Regions from separate parts of the Halopseudomonas sp. MFKK-1 genome, predicted to be linked through region 2. Evidence: predicted binding sites of a transcription regulator. Region 2 holds the regulator's gene; each other region holds the start of a gene.

Region 1 (4,212 bases), 1.5 Mb from region 2:
CGCAGCATGCCGCCGAGGCTGCCCGCGCCGCAGACGATGCCGACAGCAATGCTCAGGAAGGCGGCCGGGTCATGCAGCACACGATCCAGGCGATGCAGGACATGCTGGCACAGATCACCCAGACCACCGAGGTTATCCGGCGCCTGGAAGGAGACAGCAATCGCATCGGCAAGGTACTGGATGTGATTCAGGGGATCGCCGAGCAGACCAACCTGCTCGCCCTGAACGCGGCCATCGAAGCGGCACGCGCCGGTGAGGCCGGACGCGGCTTTGCTGTCGTCGCCGACGAAGTCCGCACGCTGGCCAAGCGCACCGCAGAATCAACCGCTGAAATTCAGCAGATCATCAATGATGTGCAGTCCGGGGCCGACGCAGCGGTCAAGGCCATCGCCATCGGTCAGACCCGCAGCGAGTCGAGCATGCAACAGGTCAACCTGGCGGGTGAGCGCCTGACCCAGATCACCGTCGCGATCGAGTCGATCCGCGACATGAACCGACAGATATCAACCGCAGCCGACGAACAGACCAGCGTTGCCGAGGACATTACCCGCAACATCACCGAGATCACCGATATTGCCGCAGCCAACCAGAGCGAAGTCGACAACACCGCTCGCGCCAGCCAGTCCCTGCATGAGTTGTCCGGGGAGTTGAGCACCCTGACCCAGCGGCTCTCCGCCTGAGTCAGGGCATCGCGATCAGGCCGTCGCCGGGGCGGCCTGCCGCTGGCGCTCCTCTTCGTAGAGCTCCTTCTTCGACAATTTGCCCACCGGCGTCTTCGGCAGCTCCGCGCGAATTTCCATCGCGCTCAGACGTTCATGCTTGCCAAGACGCGAAGCGAGAAACGCCTGCAGGGTTTCGAAGTCGAAGGGCTCGACGCCGGCACGCAGCTTGATAAAGGCTTTCGGCGCCTGCCCGCGATAGGGGTCATCGACCCCGATGACCGATACCTCCTCAACGCCCGGGTACTCGTAGATGGCCTCTTCGATCACCCGCGGATAGACGTTGTAGCCGCTGCACAGGATCATGTCCTTGGTACGATCGACGATGTAGACGTAACCATCCTCGTCCATGTAGCCCACATCACCGGTACGCAGGAAGCCGTCTGCAGTCATTGCCTCTGCCGTCGCGTCCGGGCGCTTCCAGTAGCCTGCGGTAATATTCGGCCCCTTGATGCAGACCTCACCACGCTCGCCGATCGGCAGCTCGGTTTCGCCGCCGTCGAGCGGCAGGATGCGAATCTGCGTGCCCGGCACCGGCACACCGCATGACCCGGGGCGCGGCTGGGCGTCGCGCGGCGTAAAGGTGCCGCTGGTGGTGGTTTCGGTCATCCCCCAGCCCTCACGCAGGGCGCAACCGGAACGGGAGAAGTACTGCTGCTGGACCTCGACCGGCAACGGCGCGCCACCGGAGTTGGACATTTTCAGCGACGACAGGTCGTGCTTGTCGGTCTCCGGATGGCTGAGCAGACCGATGAACATGGTCGGCACGCCCGGGAAGGTGGTAATGCGGCTCTGACTGATCTCGCGCAGTACCGTCAGCACGTCAAAACGCGGGTGCAGGTAGATCTCGGCGGCAGCACGCAGGCCAAAGATCATATTCACCATCAACGCGTAGATGTGGAACGGCGGCAGCACTGCCAGCACCCGCTCCTGCCCGGGCACGATCGCCGAACGCAACACCTCGCGCAGCTGGGCACAGGAGGCCGTGATATTGCCGTGGGTCAGCATCGCCCCCTTGGGGACGCCGGTGGTGCCGCCGGTATATTGCAGCACAGCCAGCGTGTTGGCCGGATCGGCCAGCAGGTGCTCCCGATAATCGCCGGCATTGTCCAGCAGCTCGGCAAAACTGCAGCACTGATCGCCCCAGGCCACCATCGCCGGTTTGCCAAGCAGATGGCGCTGCTCGTCACTGACCTCACCACAGAACTCGACCAGACTGCCCACGACCAGCTGACGCAGCCGAGTGCGCGTCATCAGGCTCGCCATACGCGGGTAAAAGGCCTCCAGATCCAGCGTCAGCATGATGTCGGTCTGACTGTCCTCGATCTTGTGCTCGAGGGTGCGTTCAGCATCCAGCGGTGAATAGTTCACCACCGTCCCGCCGGCGCGCAGCACACCCAGAAAACCGATGAAGTAATGCGGGCAGTTGGGCAGATACAGCCCCACATGGACGCCGGGGCCAACCCCCAGTTTCTGCAGACCACAGGCCGCGCGGGAGACCAGCGCGTCGAGTTCGCTGTAGGTAAGCTTGTGGCCAAGGAAGTCGATTGCCGGATTATCGGGGAACTCGGTGACGGCCGCGTCCAGCAACGCCGGAATGGCCTCCGGGGTATAGGCAAGCTCCCAATTCACGTCCGACGGATACGACTTCAACCAGCGCAATTCGGTGTCCACAGCATGCTCTCCATTGTCTGCCCGGGCGGCTTTGGCGCGGGGCGCTTTTTGTTTTCCCAACCCTAGTCGCTGTGCCGTGCTCCGGTGAAGCTTGATCGACTGCGGATATGTCGGGCCATAGCCGCTGCCAACGCTGAGCGACAAGGCAAATCCTGCCGCAAATCAATAATCTGCCAGTCGAATCAACGCATCATTACAGTTTGATGTTACTCGGCCGATAGCAAGTCCGAGTCGGCCCGATAACAGTATCGTCCCTATACCCCTCCCTGCCCATCCAGGAGCAAAACGTGTTCAAAAGCCGTCAATTGCGCGCAGAGCTGCAACAATCCCAAGAACTGAACCGGCAACTGCAGGAGCAACTCGGCGCCCTGACGGCACAACTGGACGAACGACAACGGCAGTTCGATGCGCGTATCGGCATTGCCGAGAGCGAGCAGACCCTGTCCCAGAAGCTGCTCGGTTGCCGGGAAATGGGTGATCATCTGGTCCAGGATGTGCGCGAATCGGTGGCCGGCGCAGCGAGCCGTCTGATGGATGAGCAACAGACCCTGACCGCGCTGAGCGAGATATTCGCCCAGACCCAGCAGGCGGTGCGCAGCCTGCAGGCACGCTCCGACACGGTCGGCAACCATGCCGAGCGCAATGCCGAATCTGCCAGCAGCCTTGACGAAACCGCCGGCCGCATTCGTGCCTTCATTGCCGTCATCCAGGACATATCCAAACAGACCAGCCTGCTGGCCCTGAATGCGGCCATTGAGGCAGCACGAGCCGGCGAAGTGGGTCGCGGCTTTGCCGTGGTAGCCGATGAGGTACGCAGTCTCGCCGAGAAGGCACAGCACGCCAGCGAAAACATTGAGGTTCTGGTAACCCAGGTAATGGAAAAGAGCCAGACCCTGTCCGGCATGGCTGAAGAATCCATGCAGAGCAGCCTGGAAATCGCCGCCTCTGCCCAGCAGATTGATCAGGTAACCCATCAGGTCATCGACCATGCCGACCGGATGAAGCAGGTGATCAACAGCTCTGCCACGCGCAGCTTTCTGTCGACCGTTAAGCTCGATCATGTGGTCTGGAAGATGGATCTATACCAGCGCATCGCCGCCGGCAACCTGAGCCAATCACTCACCGATCACCACGAATGCCGCCTGGGGCAATGGTATTACCGTGGCCAGGGAGCTGACCTGTACAGCCACCTGCCGGCATATCGTCAGCTGGAAAACGTGCATCGCCAGGTACATGAATGCGGTCTGCAGGCGCGCGACGCCGCTCTCAAGGGTGACAATGACAGGCTGCACCGGCTGCTCCTGGACATGGAACAGGCCAGTGTCCAGGTCGCCCAGCAGCTCGACCGCCTCGAGCGGGAGATCGGCAGCAGTCACTGATCTGCGCAGTGTCCGCAAGGACACTGCCGCGACACTCAGCGCTATTGCGACCATCGCCGTCACACGCTATACAGAGAGACCCTTACGCCCGCAGGAAAGAACAAGAGAGAAGGAATGCGTAAACGTCTCACACCGCTGTTGATCGTTGTCGTCGGAATCATCATTTTCATCCTGCTGCGCGTCACCCGTGATCAACCCGAGCCGCTGGGCACCCAGGAGCGCGCCTGGCGGGTTGCGACCGAAGCCATTGCACCTGACGCCTTCCAGCCACGCCTGACCCTGTACGGCCAGCTGGAATCACCACGTCGCTTTACCGTGGTCGCACCGCTGGCAGGCCGCATCGCCGCGCTTCCCGCCAGCGATGGCAGTCATATCAAGGCCGGCGAGCTGGTAGTGGCGCTGGACGAGGCCGACATCACGCCACGGATCGAGCAGGCCAG
Region 2 (4,212 bases):
GCTGCGTCAGGTTTCTGACGTGAGTGATCCGCGTCAGGCCTGGCGCATGCTGCTGGCCTATCTGGCGCATCGTGTGCCGGTGCTGCGCGAAGAGCCGCTCGATGCCAGCGGCGTGATCGCGCTGGTCGGCCCCACCGGTGCCGGCAAAACGACTACCCTGGGCAAGCTCGCTGCGCGTTACGTGCTCAAGCACGGCAGTCAGCACGTTGCTCTGGTCACCATGGACACCTATCGTATCGGCGCACACGAACAGTTGCGCACCCTGGGCCGTATTCTCAATGTGCCGGTCAAGGTGGTGGACGAGCAGCAGGATCTCAATGACGTGCTGGCCGATTTCGCCGGCAAGCGCCTGGTTCTGATTGATACTGCCGGCCTGCAGGCCAACGATCCCTACCTGCGCGGCCAGCTCGACACCCTGGCCAGTCAGGGGCGTCGGGTACGCAATCTGCTGGTGCTGCCGGCGACCAGCCAGCACCGGGTGATGAAAGCGGCCTACCATACTTACAAGGCGTGCGGTCTGTCGGGCTGCATTCTGACGAAAGTGGACGAGGCCGCAACGCTCGGTGAATCGCTGGGGCTGGCGATGGAGCAGGGTTTGCCGGTAGCCTATCTGGCAGATGGCCAGCGCATTCCCGACGATATCAGCCGCGCCGTCGGGCATCAGCTGGTGAGTCGTGCAGTTAGTATGGCAGGTAATGATGCGCCGGCAGATCAGACCATGGCCGACGTATTTGCCGGTATGATGAACAGCCAGCGGGCCAGTTAAGCAATTTCACAGGATTAAGGTAATCAGCGCAGATGGGCAGCAAACATCCGGTTCAGGTAATCGCGGTCACCGGGGGCAAGGGTGGCATCGGCAAGACCAACGTGTCGGTGAATCTCAGCCTTGCTCTGGCGGAGATGGGACGGCGCGTTGTGCTGCTCGACGCTGACCTTGGTCTCGCCAACGTTGACGTGCTGCTGGGGCTCAAGCCAAAGGCAACGCTGGCCGACGTGCTGGAGGGCAAGTGCGATCTGCGCGACGTTCTGGTCACCGGCCCCGGCGGCGTTCGTATTGTGCCGGCCGCCTCGGGGGCCGCCAACATGGTGAGCCTCAACCACCAGCAGCATGCCGGCCTGATTCAGGCGTTCAGCGAGATCGGTGACAATATCGACGTGCTGATCGTCGATACGGCGGCCGGCATTGGTGATTCGGTAGTCAGCTTCGTGCGGGCGGCGCAGGAGGTGCTCGTCGTGGTATGTGACGAGCCAACCTCGATTACCGATGCCTACGCCCTGATCAAGCTGCTCAACCGTGATTACGGGATGACCCGATTCCGCGTGCTGGCGAATATGGTCGGCACGCCGCAGGAGGGCCGCATGGTGTTTGCTAAGCTCGCCAAGGTGACGGATCGATTTCTTGACGTTGCACTTCAGTATGTCGGAGCCGTTCCGTTTGATGAGGCGGTGCGCAAGTCAGTGCAAAAGCAGCGCGCGGTGTTTGAAGCTTTTCCGCGCAGCAAGGCCTCGCTGGCAATTCGCGCCATTGCACAGAAAGTTGATGCCTGGCCGCTGCCGGCCAACCCGCGAGGACACCTGGAGTTCTTCGTCGAACGTCTGGTGCAACCGACAGGGTCTGGCCTATGACAGCACAGGCTGGCGGATTGAGCATGTATACACGAGCACAGAGTTCTCGCGGTGAGCAGGATCGACTCGTCGAGCAGTATGCGCCGCTGGTAAAGCGAATTGCCTACCACCTGCTGGGGCGGCTGCCGTCCAGTGTGCAGGTGGAGGATCTAATGCAAGCCGGTATGATCGGGCTGCTGGAAGCCTCCCGCAAATTCGACTTCGGCAAGGGCGCCAGTTTCGAAACCTATGCCGGCATCCGCATTCGCGGTGCGATGCTGGACGAGGTGCGCAAGGGCGACTGGGCGCCACGCTCGGTACACCGCAATACGCGGATGGTCAGTGATGCGATGCGCGCGGTCGAGGCGCGGCTCGGGCGTGACGCCAAGGATCACGAAGTTGCCGCCGAGCTGGAGATGAGCCTGGAAGAGTACTATACGATTCTCAGCGATACCGCCGGCAGCAAGTTGTTCAGCTTTGATGATCTGCTTGAGTCGGGTGCGCCGGCAGATGTGCAGGGCGGCGAGGAACCGGCGTCCGGGCTGCAGGATGAGCGTTTCAGAGCGGCTTTGATCGAGGCAATCGACACGTTGCCCGAGCGCGAGCGACTGCTGCTGTCGCTTTATTACGATGAGGAGCTTAACCTCAAGGAGATCGGCGCCGTGCTGGGTGTCAGTGAATCCAGGGTCAGTCAGTTGCACAGTCAATGTGCTGCTAGGTTGCGCTCGAAGCTGATGAGCTGGCGAAATGATTGATTTTGTCGTCAACATCCGGACAATGCTCGGATTGCTCGACAGGTAGTGGCTTCGGGCCGGACGTCCAGGTGGCGTTTTCGAGGGTGCATCCGATCAGCCTGCTGGCTTCCAGCTGATTGATCAGAGCTTCTTTTACGGCTTGATTGGTTATTTGCGATGGGTTTTTGGGGTGCAGGCCTGCACATTCCCTGGTTTGTACGGAGGTCGACTTGGACAAGAATATGAAAATTCTCATCGTTGATGATTTTTCGACGATGAGGCGCATCATCAAGAACCTGTTGCGCGACCTTGGGTTTACCAACACAGCCGAAGCCGATGACGGCAACACCGCGTTGCCGATGCTGCAGAGCGGCAGTTTCGATTTCCTGGTGACTGACTGGAACATGCCCGGTATGAGCGGCATTGACCTGTTACGCGCTGTGCGGGCCGACGAGCGGCTCAAGCACCTGCCGGTGCTGATGGTAACGGCCGAGGCCAAGCGAGATCAGATCATTGAAGCCGCGCAGGCGGGCGTCAATGGCTATGTGGTCAAGCCGTTTACGGCTCAGGCCTTGAAAGAAAAGATCGAAAAAATCTTTGAGCGAGTTCAGGCTAAATAATAATCAACCGGGGTACAGGTTATGGCTTTGAGTAAGGATCCCGGCCAGGCGACCGCTCAGGAATTCGAGCATTCGCTGAAGGACAATGCGCACCAGCTGGTTGGTCACCTTGAGAGCGGCAACTTCGGTGAAGCGTTGCTGGTCATTCATGCCATCAATCAGGCACGCGACCGTGGTCTTTATCACGAAGTAGGGCAGCTCACCCGCGCGTTGCACAATGCCATCGTCAATTTTCAGATCGACACGACCCACGCGCTGGGTGGTGACAACGATACTTCCAAGATATCCGATGCCTCTGACCGGCTGGACTATGTGGTTCAGCTGACCGACAAGGCGGCCAACCGGACCATGGATCTGGTCGAGGCCAGCGTCCCCAAGGTCGCTGATCTGGGGCAGCAGGCGAACGCCCTCAAGGCAGACTGGCAGCGGCTGCAGCGCCGGGAGATGGCGGCGGACGAGTTTCGCGACCTCTACCGCCGGGTAGGCGAGTTCCTTGAGCAGACCGAATCGACCAGCAAGGATCTGTCCACCAATCTGAACGATATTCTGCTCGCTCAGGACTATCAGGATCTGACCGGCCAGGTGATCAAGCGTGTGACTACGCTTGTGCATGATGTCGAAGAGAGCCTGGTCAACCTGGTCCGAATGGCGGGACAGGTCGACCGCATTACCGGCATCAATCATGGTGAATCTCCCGAGGACGGAAAAAAATCCTCCTCCAGGGGTGAAGGTCCGCAAATTCATGCCGATAAAAGGGAAGACGTTGTTTCCGGTCAGGATGAGGTTGATGACCTCCTTTCCAGCCTGGGATTCTGATGTCAGCTGTAACTGCCGCACGCTGAGCGCGCGGCCGGTCTGACTGCTCAAGGTCGCTGCCTGGCAGCAACGTTGAGTGACTGCGCAGCGCCGAGATGGAAATTCAAGGCGGCATTGCGTGGCCTTCCGATAACACGCCCGAGGGGAGTGGGTGCATGAGTTTCGATGCGGATGAAGAGATTCTCCAGGACTTTCTGGTCGAGGCCGGCGAGATTCTCGAGCAGTTGTCCGAACAGTTGGTCGAGCTGGAAAACCGGCCCGACGACATGGATCTGCTTAACGCTATCTTCCGCGGCTTTCACACCGTAAAGGGCGGGGCCGGCTTTCTCCAGCTGGACGCCCTTGTTGCCTGCTGCCATATCGCCGAGAACGTATTCGATATTCTGCGCAAGGGCGAACGTACCGTCACGCCCGAGTTGATGGACGTCGTTCTTCAG
Region 3 (4,212 bases), 110 kb from region 2:
CGAGCTGGCGCTGTGCTGCGCGGCACGCGGCATGAAGCTGGTGCTCGGCGATGTGGATGAGCGCGGCATGCAGGAAACCGTGCGCCTGGTTGAGGAAGCGGCGCCGGGTACCGAATCCGCCACCATGCGGCTGGATGTCTCCAAGCTGGAACAGGTGCAGGCGCTGGCCGATCTGTGCAAGTCGCGCTTTGGTGGCGCTCACCTGCTGTTCAATAACGCTGGCGTCAGCGTCGGTGGCGCCGCCTGGGAAAACACCCCGGACGACTGGGAGTGGGTGATGGGTGTGAACGTCTATGGCGTGATCTGGGGCGTCAAGGTGTTCACCCCGATCATGCTGGAGCAGGGCGAGGGTCACATCGTCAATACCGCCTCTGCTGCAGGCTGGCTCAATGGCCCCAACATGGCGGTCTACAACGTCAGCAAGCACTCGGTGGTAGCGCTTTCCGAAACCCTGGCGCTGGATCTGCAGGACATTGGCGCCAATGTCGGCGTGACCTGCCTTTGCCCGGCGTTTTTCCCCACCGGTATTTCCGACTCTCAGCGTAACCGTCCGGCGGACAAGGCTGATACCGTTGCCCTCAGTGAAACGGCACTCAAGCGTGCCGAGATGACCAAGGCTGCGGTTGCCAAAGGCAGGATTCAGGCGTCTGACGTAGCTGAAATGACCGTCAAGGCGGTGGAGGCCAACCAGTTCTATGTCTTCCCGCACCGCAAGATCAAGCAACTGATCGCTCTGCGCGCTCAGGCGGCTGACAACGAGCAGACGGTATTCGACTCGCTGAATCCGTAAAGCTCTGATGCAGCAGATCCAGGTCATGCGGCAGGCCTGGACATGGTGCACTTGCGGACGCGACATGTCGCGTCCCTACGCTGGCGGGAGCTCGGCGTCATACAACAGCGTCAGGGCAGGCGGTTTCCGGGAAGGTCGAGCGCCCGCTCGACCAGCAGGCAGGAATGCCGCGCTATGGCCGAGTTGGAACTCGGCCGTCCCGGAGTTCAGCCAGCCAGCGCCAGTTTCTGTCTGTCGGCGCCGGCCGTATCGCCCAGCACAAATCCTGCTACCGCCGCGCGCGTGTCCTGCAGCGCCGTCTTGTGCTCCATCTCCAGAAAGTGCCCGGTATGCGCAATGCTGACAAAACGCGCATCGCTCGCCAACTCGCCGAAACAGCGTGCGTCTTCTGCGCTGGTGTACTTGTCCCAGGCGCCATTGATAAACAGCAGCGGTATATCGATGTTGCGCACACAGCTCATGTATTGCCCGGCATCCAGCTCCAGCACCTGACGCACGTGAAACAGCATCTGGCTGTACTCGTGTTCCTCCAGGCTGCTGACATGGCGGAAGTTGCAGCGCTTGTATAGCGGCGGCAGGTACTCGCCGATCGTGTCGTTGATCAGCATGGCGACGGCCTGGCGGTCGCAGGCTGCCAGGTGCATCCTGCCGCGGCTCAGGTAGTCCTGCATGTGCGGGTTGAGTATTGGCGAGAAGGATGTGACGACGGCCCGCCGAACACGCGCCGGCCGCTGCGCCAGTGCCAGCATGGTCGCCACGCCTCCCCACGAGAACGACATCACCTGGTCGGCCCGAAAGTGCTCAATCAGGTCCAGCAGAATCAGTGCTTCATCTTCCTTGCCTATCAACGGCAGCGACGGATTGTGCGGGCGTGAGTGACCGCTGTAGGGCTGGTCGAATAACACGACGTTGCACAGCGGCTGCAGATAGCGCAGCGTCTGGCCGAAGGCGGCGCTGGTCGCCAGCGAGCCGTTGACCAGAATGATGGTCGTGTCGCTGGCCGGGTTGGGGTAAAACCAGGTGTGCACCTTCAAATCACGGTGCACGCGAACAACAGCTTTCTCAGCGTACATGGGCACCTCGATATCAGTGGGCTTGCCGACGCAGGGCGACGACCGGGGTGCTCACAGCTAACCCCAGTCAGATGACAGGCGGGTTGCATCGGGGTGCCGTTTGTCTGTGTTCATCGGGGTGTCATCTGCTGGTGGTTTGACGCCGGCCTAAAGTTTTTTTCGGTAGTGCCGAAATGCTGGCATGGGGGCGGTGCGTCGGCTAATGAACAGGGCCGGCGCTACCATCATTTCGCAGTCGGTCTTCACTGAGAGTCATGCCATGGCCTTGACCGTCAATACCAACGTCGCGTCGTTGAACGCGCAGCGTAATCTAGGTAGTTCGTCTAGCAGCTTGCAGACGTCGCTGGAGCGATTGTCGTCCGGTTCGCGTATCAATAGCGCGAAAGACGACGCGGCAGGTCTGCAGATATCCAACCGCCTGACCAGCCAGATCAATGGCCTGGGCGTGGCGGTCAAGAACGCTAACGACGGCATCTCGTTGGCGCAGACCGCTGAAGGCGCACTGCAGGAGTCCACCAGCATTCTGCAGCGCATGCGCGATCTGGCCCTGCAATCGGCCAACGGCGGCAACGGCGACTCCGAGCGCAAGGCGCTGAACGATGAAATGGTACAGCTGAAGAACGAGCTGGACCGTATCTCGACGACCACCAAGTTCGGCAGCAAATCGCTGTTCGACGGCAGCTTTTCGGAAAATATTCAGGTTGGCGCGCAGGCCAATGAAACCATCAGCGTCAAAATCGACAGCTTCCGTACCACTGATCTGGGCACCAAGGGCTCGCGCGATGCGACTGCAGCGTCGTTGGTGGCAGGGAGTGCGCCGGCGAGTTTGACGGTAGCGGCAGGCGGGACTGCGGCATCGGTTCAGGGTGTTGGGGTTGCAGAGACCAGCTATGGCAACCCCGCTACCGCTGAGTTTGTCGGTTCTACCGTATTCGCAGGTTCGATCACCATCGATAACTCCAACGATACGATGACTGCTCAATCCTATGCCGTGCCGTTTCCGGGGCCAGCGGTGGTTCAGGATATCTCGGTTCCTCAGGGCACCTATAACACGGTGACGGACCTGGCTGACGCTGTTAACGCGCAGCTGCTACTCGATTATGGTCCGGGCGGTGTAACTCTTGAGGCGTTTGACAATGGTGACGGGCGCTTAGGCTTCAGAATGCTCAGTCCGACGCCAACCAGCGAGTTTGCGGTTGGCGGAATCTTCGGCACCTTTATTGGTTCGCCGGGCATCGTCACTGCCGACGGTGGTCCCGGTAGTTTGTCTATTGATCTGGGTGGTACGTCGCAGTCAATTACGTTGGATCAGAACTACGCCAGCGCCGCGACTATGGCTCAGGCTATTCAGAGTCAGATTGATGGCGGTGGTTTGGCTGGTCGAGTCATGGTTTCCGAATCTGGCGGTGTGCTCAGCTTGCAGCAGACAGGTGCGTTTGCCGGTGAGGCTCTCACGGTATCCGGCGATTCCGCTGACGAGGTATTCGGTGCGGGGCGTACGAATACGACGGGTACGGGCAGTGACGTAGGAGGCTTTACGATCGCTGTTGGTAGTGGTTCTGCACAGACCATCAATATCGATCAGGCCAACTACACCACGCTGGAATCGCTGGCCGACAACATCAACCAGCAGATCGCCAGTAACGCGACCCTGGTCGGTGAGGTGCGCGCCACGGTCAGCGAAGGCAAGTTGCAGTTTGTCACCACCGACAAAGGCACCGACGCCACCATTACCTTGGGCGCGTTGGCTGGCAACAGCGGTTTGACTGACCTCGGTTTTACCGATGGCGCAACCGCCAGCGGGTTGGACGAGGGCGCGCGTGATGCCTCGGTGGAGCAGTTGGATATCACCACCGCAGCGGGCGCCCAGGCGGCAATCAGCACCATTGACGCGGCGTTGAGTGAAATCGACGTTACCCGTGCCTCGCTTGGTGCGATCCAGAACCGCTTTGATTCGACCATCAGCAATCTGCAGAACGTCGCCGAGAATGCTTCCGCCGCCCGCGGCCGTATTCAGGACACAGACTATGCCACAGAAACCGCCAATCTGACCAAGAACCAGATTCTGCAGCAGGCCGGCACGGCGATTCTCGCCCAAGCCAATCAGCTGCCGCAGGCGGTGCTGAGTCTGCTCGGCTAAGGGCGCCTTCGCAGAGCTCTGCCGGGTAGGGTGGAGACGCGCAACGCGTTCTCCGCTGTGGCTTCTCTCTGTGCTGTGCCTGGTGTTGACCTCAAGGCCGTCTGGTGGAGAAGCCTGCGGCGTTCTCCACCAGACGCCGCCAAATCCTCCGCACGCCGTAGGGACGCGACATGTCGCGTCCGTTTCTCGTTGCGCTGCGCGGTCAACGA
Region 4 (4,212 bases), 380 kb from region 2:
AGCTCAAGGCTGAGGAAGCCGAGGAAGAAAAGCGCTGAACAACGCGGTAGACTATGCCGCTGATACGCCAGACTTCAACCAGGCGCCGCCGCGGCGCCGCATCTACACGACGCTGACAAACCATGGTCAATTCACTACAAGCTCAACTGCTCAAGGCCGGACTGGTCGACGAGAAGAAACTCAAGCAGGCGCAACGCGCCAAGAAGAAGGAAGCCAAGGCCCAGCCGGCTGGTGACGCTGGCCCCAGCGCTGCGCAAAAAGCCCGCGAACAAAAGGCCGAACGTGACCGCGAACTGAACCAGCAGCGCCAGGCCGAAGCCGCACGCAAGGCGGCCGAAGCCCAGGCCAAGCAGATGATCGAACAGAACGTGGTCGATCGCACCGGTGGCGAAACGCCCTATCAGTTCGTCAGCAAGAACAAGATCAAGAAGATCCACGTTACCGAGGACCAGTTCGGCCTGCTCAGCCGCGGTCGCCTGGGCATTACCCGGCTGTCAGGCGGCTTCGTGCTGATCCCCCTGGACATCGCCGAAAAAGTCCGCGAGCGCGCCCCCCACTGGCCTGTCCATGTTGCAGAAGTGAAGAAAGAAACGCCTGCAGAGGACGATCCGTACGCAGGATACGAAATCCCCGACGATCTGATGTGGTAAAGCAAATCGGCCGCCCAGGGGCGGCCGATTTGTTCAGGCGTCTACTTCCCCAGCCGGAGTCATCGGCTCGTTACCCGCCCCCTTCTCCTCACGATCGTGCTGTCGCTGACGCTCCTGATCGTAGTCGGCCTCGGAACAACTGGGCTTGTGCATAAAGGTCTTTGAAACGTCGATCAGCCCCACATGCTCAATGGTGCGGCGGCCAATCAGCACCGGATAGTTCATGTCACCCCGGTCACGCAGGGAAAACTGCTCCTCGTAAACCCGGTCGCCCATGCAGATCGACATCTTGACCACCGGCCGGCGATCAGACCCACCCGCACCGCGCACCAGAATGCGGCGAAACACCGGGCGCTCAAAGTGCATGGTGACCATCTCGTCGGTGTCTGCATCACGCACCGGCACATCGTAGCGGACCCATTCGTGGCCCATGTGCTCGAACTCCTCGATATTGACCGCATGCATCGACGAGGTCAGTGCGCCGGAATCCACCTTGATCTTGACCGCCGTGTATTCAGGCAGAATGAGGCCCTTCTCGATCCACCCGACGACTCTGGGTCCGAACCGAACCGGCTCATCCGCCGCCGACACACCCGTTCCGGCCATGGCACACCACAGACCAACCGATAACGCTGCCACTTTCACTACTGACCGCATGAGATACCCTTACCTTGGTTGACCACCAGCCTTGCAGCCGGCGAAACAGAGCGTGCGACACCGCGCACCTTATAAGCAAAGATCACAAAAACAGATAACCCCTTGCAAGCCCGGCTCGCTTGCAGTCAAATCGCCAGCACGGATGACGGGAAAATACCGCTCAGGTTTTGACGTATTCAACCGATAACCTTAAGGCCACTGCGAACAGGATTCGTTGCCGGCACCACAAAAAAATAATAGACACAAGCACAAGGCGTGCGGAGGTTTCATGAAGCTGTTGCGCAACATTCGAATCAGTCAGCGAGTTTGGCTGATCATGATTATTGCCCTGGCCAGCACCCTGATGACAGAAGGGCTTTCGCTGTCCAACCTGCATCGGGAAATCCGCGACGGCGAAATCGTCAAGGCAACCCATCTGGTCGAGGTTGCGCATGATCTCATGGCCTTCTATCACCAGAAAGAGCTCAACGGCGAACTGACCGGCGAGCAGGCCCGCAAGGAAGCCCTGAGTGCACTGGCTGCGCTGCGCTACGACGGGAACGAATATTACTGGGTAAATGACATGAACAACATCATGATCATGCACCCGCTTGCTCCCCAGACAGTCGGCACCGACCTCTCCACCATGCGCAACCAGGAAGGCGTCAATGTCATCGCCGAAATGGTACGCAAGGCACGCAGCGAAGGCACCGCAAGCTTCCAGTACTCCTGGCCCAAACCGGGCGAGGAGGAAGGTTCACAGAAGATCGCTGCATTCAAGCATTTCAAGCCCTGGGACTACATGGTGGGCACAGGCATCTATGTTGACGCCATGCAGGCCAAATTCCGCGACGCGCTGATCAATTCACTGGTTGTCAGCGTCCTGGTGATTCTGGTCATGTTCATGCTGCTGTTTGTCATCGGCCGGAGCATTTCCCAGCCGCTGGACAAGATCGTCAACGCCATGCGCGGCATTGCCAGTGGCGAGGCCGACCTGACCCGCCGCCTGGACGACGACGCCCGCGATGAACTGTCGCAGATCGCCAGTTACTTCAACCGCTTCAACCGCAACCTGGCCGACATCATTGGCCAACTGGGTGACAGCGCGCGTCAACTGATCAGCTCCAGCCAGCAGCTGGACCAGATCAGCAACAACAGCCTGCGCGACATGAGCCGCCAGTCAGAACGCATGGAGCTGATGGCCACCGCCATCAACGAAATCACCTACGGCGTTCAGGACGTAGCCCAAAACGCCAACGCCGCCGCCCAGGAGGTAGAAAACGCCAACCAGGGCGCAGCCAACGGCCGCCAGCAGGTCGAACAGACCATCCATGAGATTCGCTTGCTGTCCGACAGCGTCAATACCGCCGTCCAGCATATGGAAACCCTGTCCAGCGATGCCCATGAAATCACCTCGGTACTGGATGTGATCCGCAACATCGCCGAGCAGACCAACCTGCTGGCACTCAACGCAGCCATTGAGGCGGCACGCGCCGGCGAGATGGGTCGCGGCTTTGCCGTGGTGGCCGATGAAGTGCGCAATCTGGCCCAGCGCACCCAGCAGTCGACCGAAGAAATTCACAATATGATCAGCAAGCTGCAGACCAATACCCAGACGGTCGTCGGCGTGATCAATGAAAGCAGCCGCCACTCTCAGGCGAGCGTAGACCAGGTGAACGAAGCCGGCGCGGCACTCGAACAGATTGCCCAGTCGATGCAGCAACTGGTCGCACTCAACGCCTCGATTGCCAGCGCAACCACCCAGCAGTCAACCGTGGTCGAAGACGTCAATCGCAACGTCACCGAAGCGGCGGAACTGGCCCGCGAGACCACCGACGGCGCCCGCGAAACCGCGCAGGCCGGTCAACATCTCGCCAGCCTGGGCCGGCAGATCGATGAGCTGGTGCGCCGCTTCAGAATCTGATTGGACTGCTGCAGCGAAAAAGCCCAGCCCGGATTCCCGGGCTGGGCTTTTTTGTGATTCATCGAGTCAGCCCGTGGGAATGCGACAAGCGCGTATTCCAGGGCAGTTAACCGAATACTCGAATGATGAAGTGTGCACCGGGGTTCGTCCCGTTTACGCGGGCGAGTAGCGCAGGGTTGGCAGGAAACAGGACGGCAGCCTGTCTGAGGCTCGCAGAGCCGAGTTCTGCCGGCCCCTGCCAAGCGGAGCAACGCAGCGAACCCGCAGGGCCGCGTAGCCGGGTGCCCGGGGGGATCGCCAAGGGGGGCTGGGCAAGCAGCCCCCCTTGGCTCGCCGTGAAGGCGAAATGGGGACTCGGTGGCAGCACAATGCTGAACAAATCAAACATCTGCTTGCGCGCCGCCTACCCCCTCGCATATCGCATCAGGAAACAGCACGACAGTTTTTGCCCCTGGCATTCCGCCAATAACCACAAAAAAGCCCTGCCCGGTTTCCCGAGCAGGGCTTTTTTTCACCTCGATGCGTTACAGCACCATCACCGCAATCCAGCCGAAAATGATCAGCGGCAGGTTGTAGTGGATAAAGGTCGGCACCACGGTGTCCCAGATGTGGTTGTGCTGCCCATCCACGTTCAGACCCGCAGTCGGGCCGAGGGTCGAGTCAGACGCGGGGGAACCGGCATCACCCAGCGCCGCAGCAGTACCGACCAGAGCAACAATCGCCGCCGGGCTGAAGCCCAACTGCATTGCCAGCGGTACATAGATTGCCGCGATGATCGGAATGGTCGAGAACGACGAACCGATACCCATGGTAATCAGCAACCCGACCAGCAACATCAGCAGCGCCGCCAGCGCACGATTATCGCCAATCACTGCCGCAGAGCTGTCGACCAGTGTCCCGATGGCGCCGGTAGCCCGCATTACTTCGGCAAAGCCGGCGGCGGCAATCATGATAAAGCCGATCATGGCCATCATCTTCATGCCTTCGGTGAAGACACCGTCA

What was found. The regulator FliA, encoded in region 2, starts transcription of late flagellar genes. The targets are predictions, from matches to a motif close to CTAAAGTTTNNNNNNNNNNNGCCGNTAA.
Region 1: O5O48_RS03755 (methyl-accepting chemotaxis protein) is a predicted target of FliA. The motif match lies at 2,587-2,614, and genes of this name have one in related genera.
Region 3: O5O48_RS10640 (flagellin N-terminal helical domain-containing protein) is a predicted target of FliA. The motif match lies at 2,011-2,038, and genes of this name have one in related genera.
Region 4: O5O48_RS12920 (methyl-accepting chemotaxis protein) is a predicted target of FliA. The motif match lies at 1,467-1,494, and genes of this name have one in related genera.

The regions. Positions count from the first base shown of each region.
Region 1 is NZ_CP114836.1:837,516-841,727, forward strand. It holds gene O5O48_RS03745 (methyl-accepting chemotaxis protein) at 1-680, shown strand, start outside; gene O5O48_RS03750 (long-chain-fatty-acid--CoA ligase) at 696-2,393, opposite strand; gene O5O48_RS03755 (methyl-accepting chemotaxis protein) at 2,681-3,772, shown strand; gene O5O48_RS03760 (efflux RND transporter periplasmic adaptor subunit) at 3,887-4,212, shown strand, end outside.
Region 2 is NZ_CP114836.1:2,382,750-2,386,961, forward strand. It holds gene flhF (flagellar biosynthesis protein FlhF) at 1-766, shown strand, start outside; gene fleN (flagellar synthesis regulator FleN) at 799-1,626, shown strand; gene O5O48_RS11185 (RNA polymerase sigma factor FliA) at 1,623-2,360, shown strand; gene O5O48_RS11190 (chemotaxis response regulator CheY) at 2,582-2,959, shown strand; gene O5O48_RS11195 (protein phosphatase CheZ) at 2,981-3,775, shown strand; gene O5O48_RS11200 (chemotaxis protein CheA) at 3,931-4,212, shown strand, end outside.
Region 3 is NZ_CP114836.1:2,271,866-2,276,077, forward strand. It holds gene O5O48_RS10630 (SDR family NAD(P)-dependent oxidoreductase) at 1-790, shown strand, start outside; gene O5O48_RS10635 (alpha/beta fold hydrolase) at 997-1,863, opposite strand; gene O5O48_RS10640 (flagellin N-terminal helical domain-containing protein) at 2,123-4,003, shown strand.
Region 4 is NZ_CP114836.1:2,762,529-2,766,740, reverse strand. It holds gene O5O48_RS12935 (DUF2897 family protein) at 1-38, shown strand, start outside; gene O5O48_RS12930 (DUF2058 domain-containing protein) at 123-650, shown strand; gene rloA3 (retropepsin-like aspartic peptidase RloA3) at 684-1,307, opposite strand; gene O5O48_RS12920 (methyl-accepting chemotaxis protein) at 1,576-3,210, shown strand; gene O5O48_RS12915 (Na+/H+ antiporter family protein) at 3,735-4,212, opposite strand, start outside.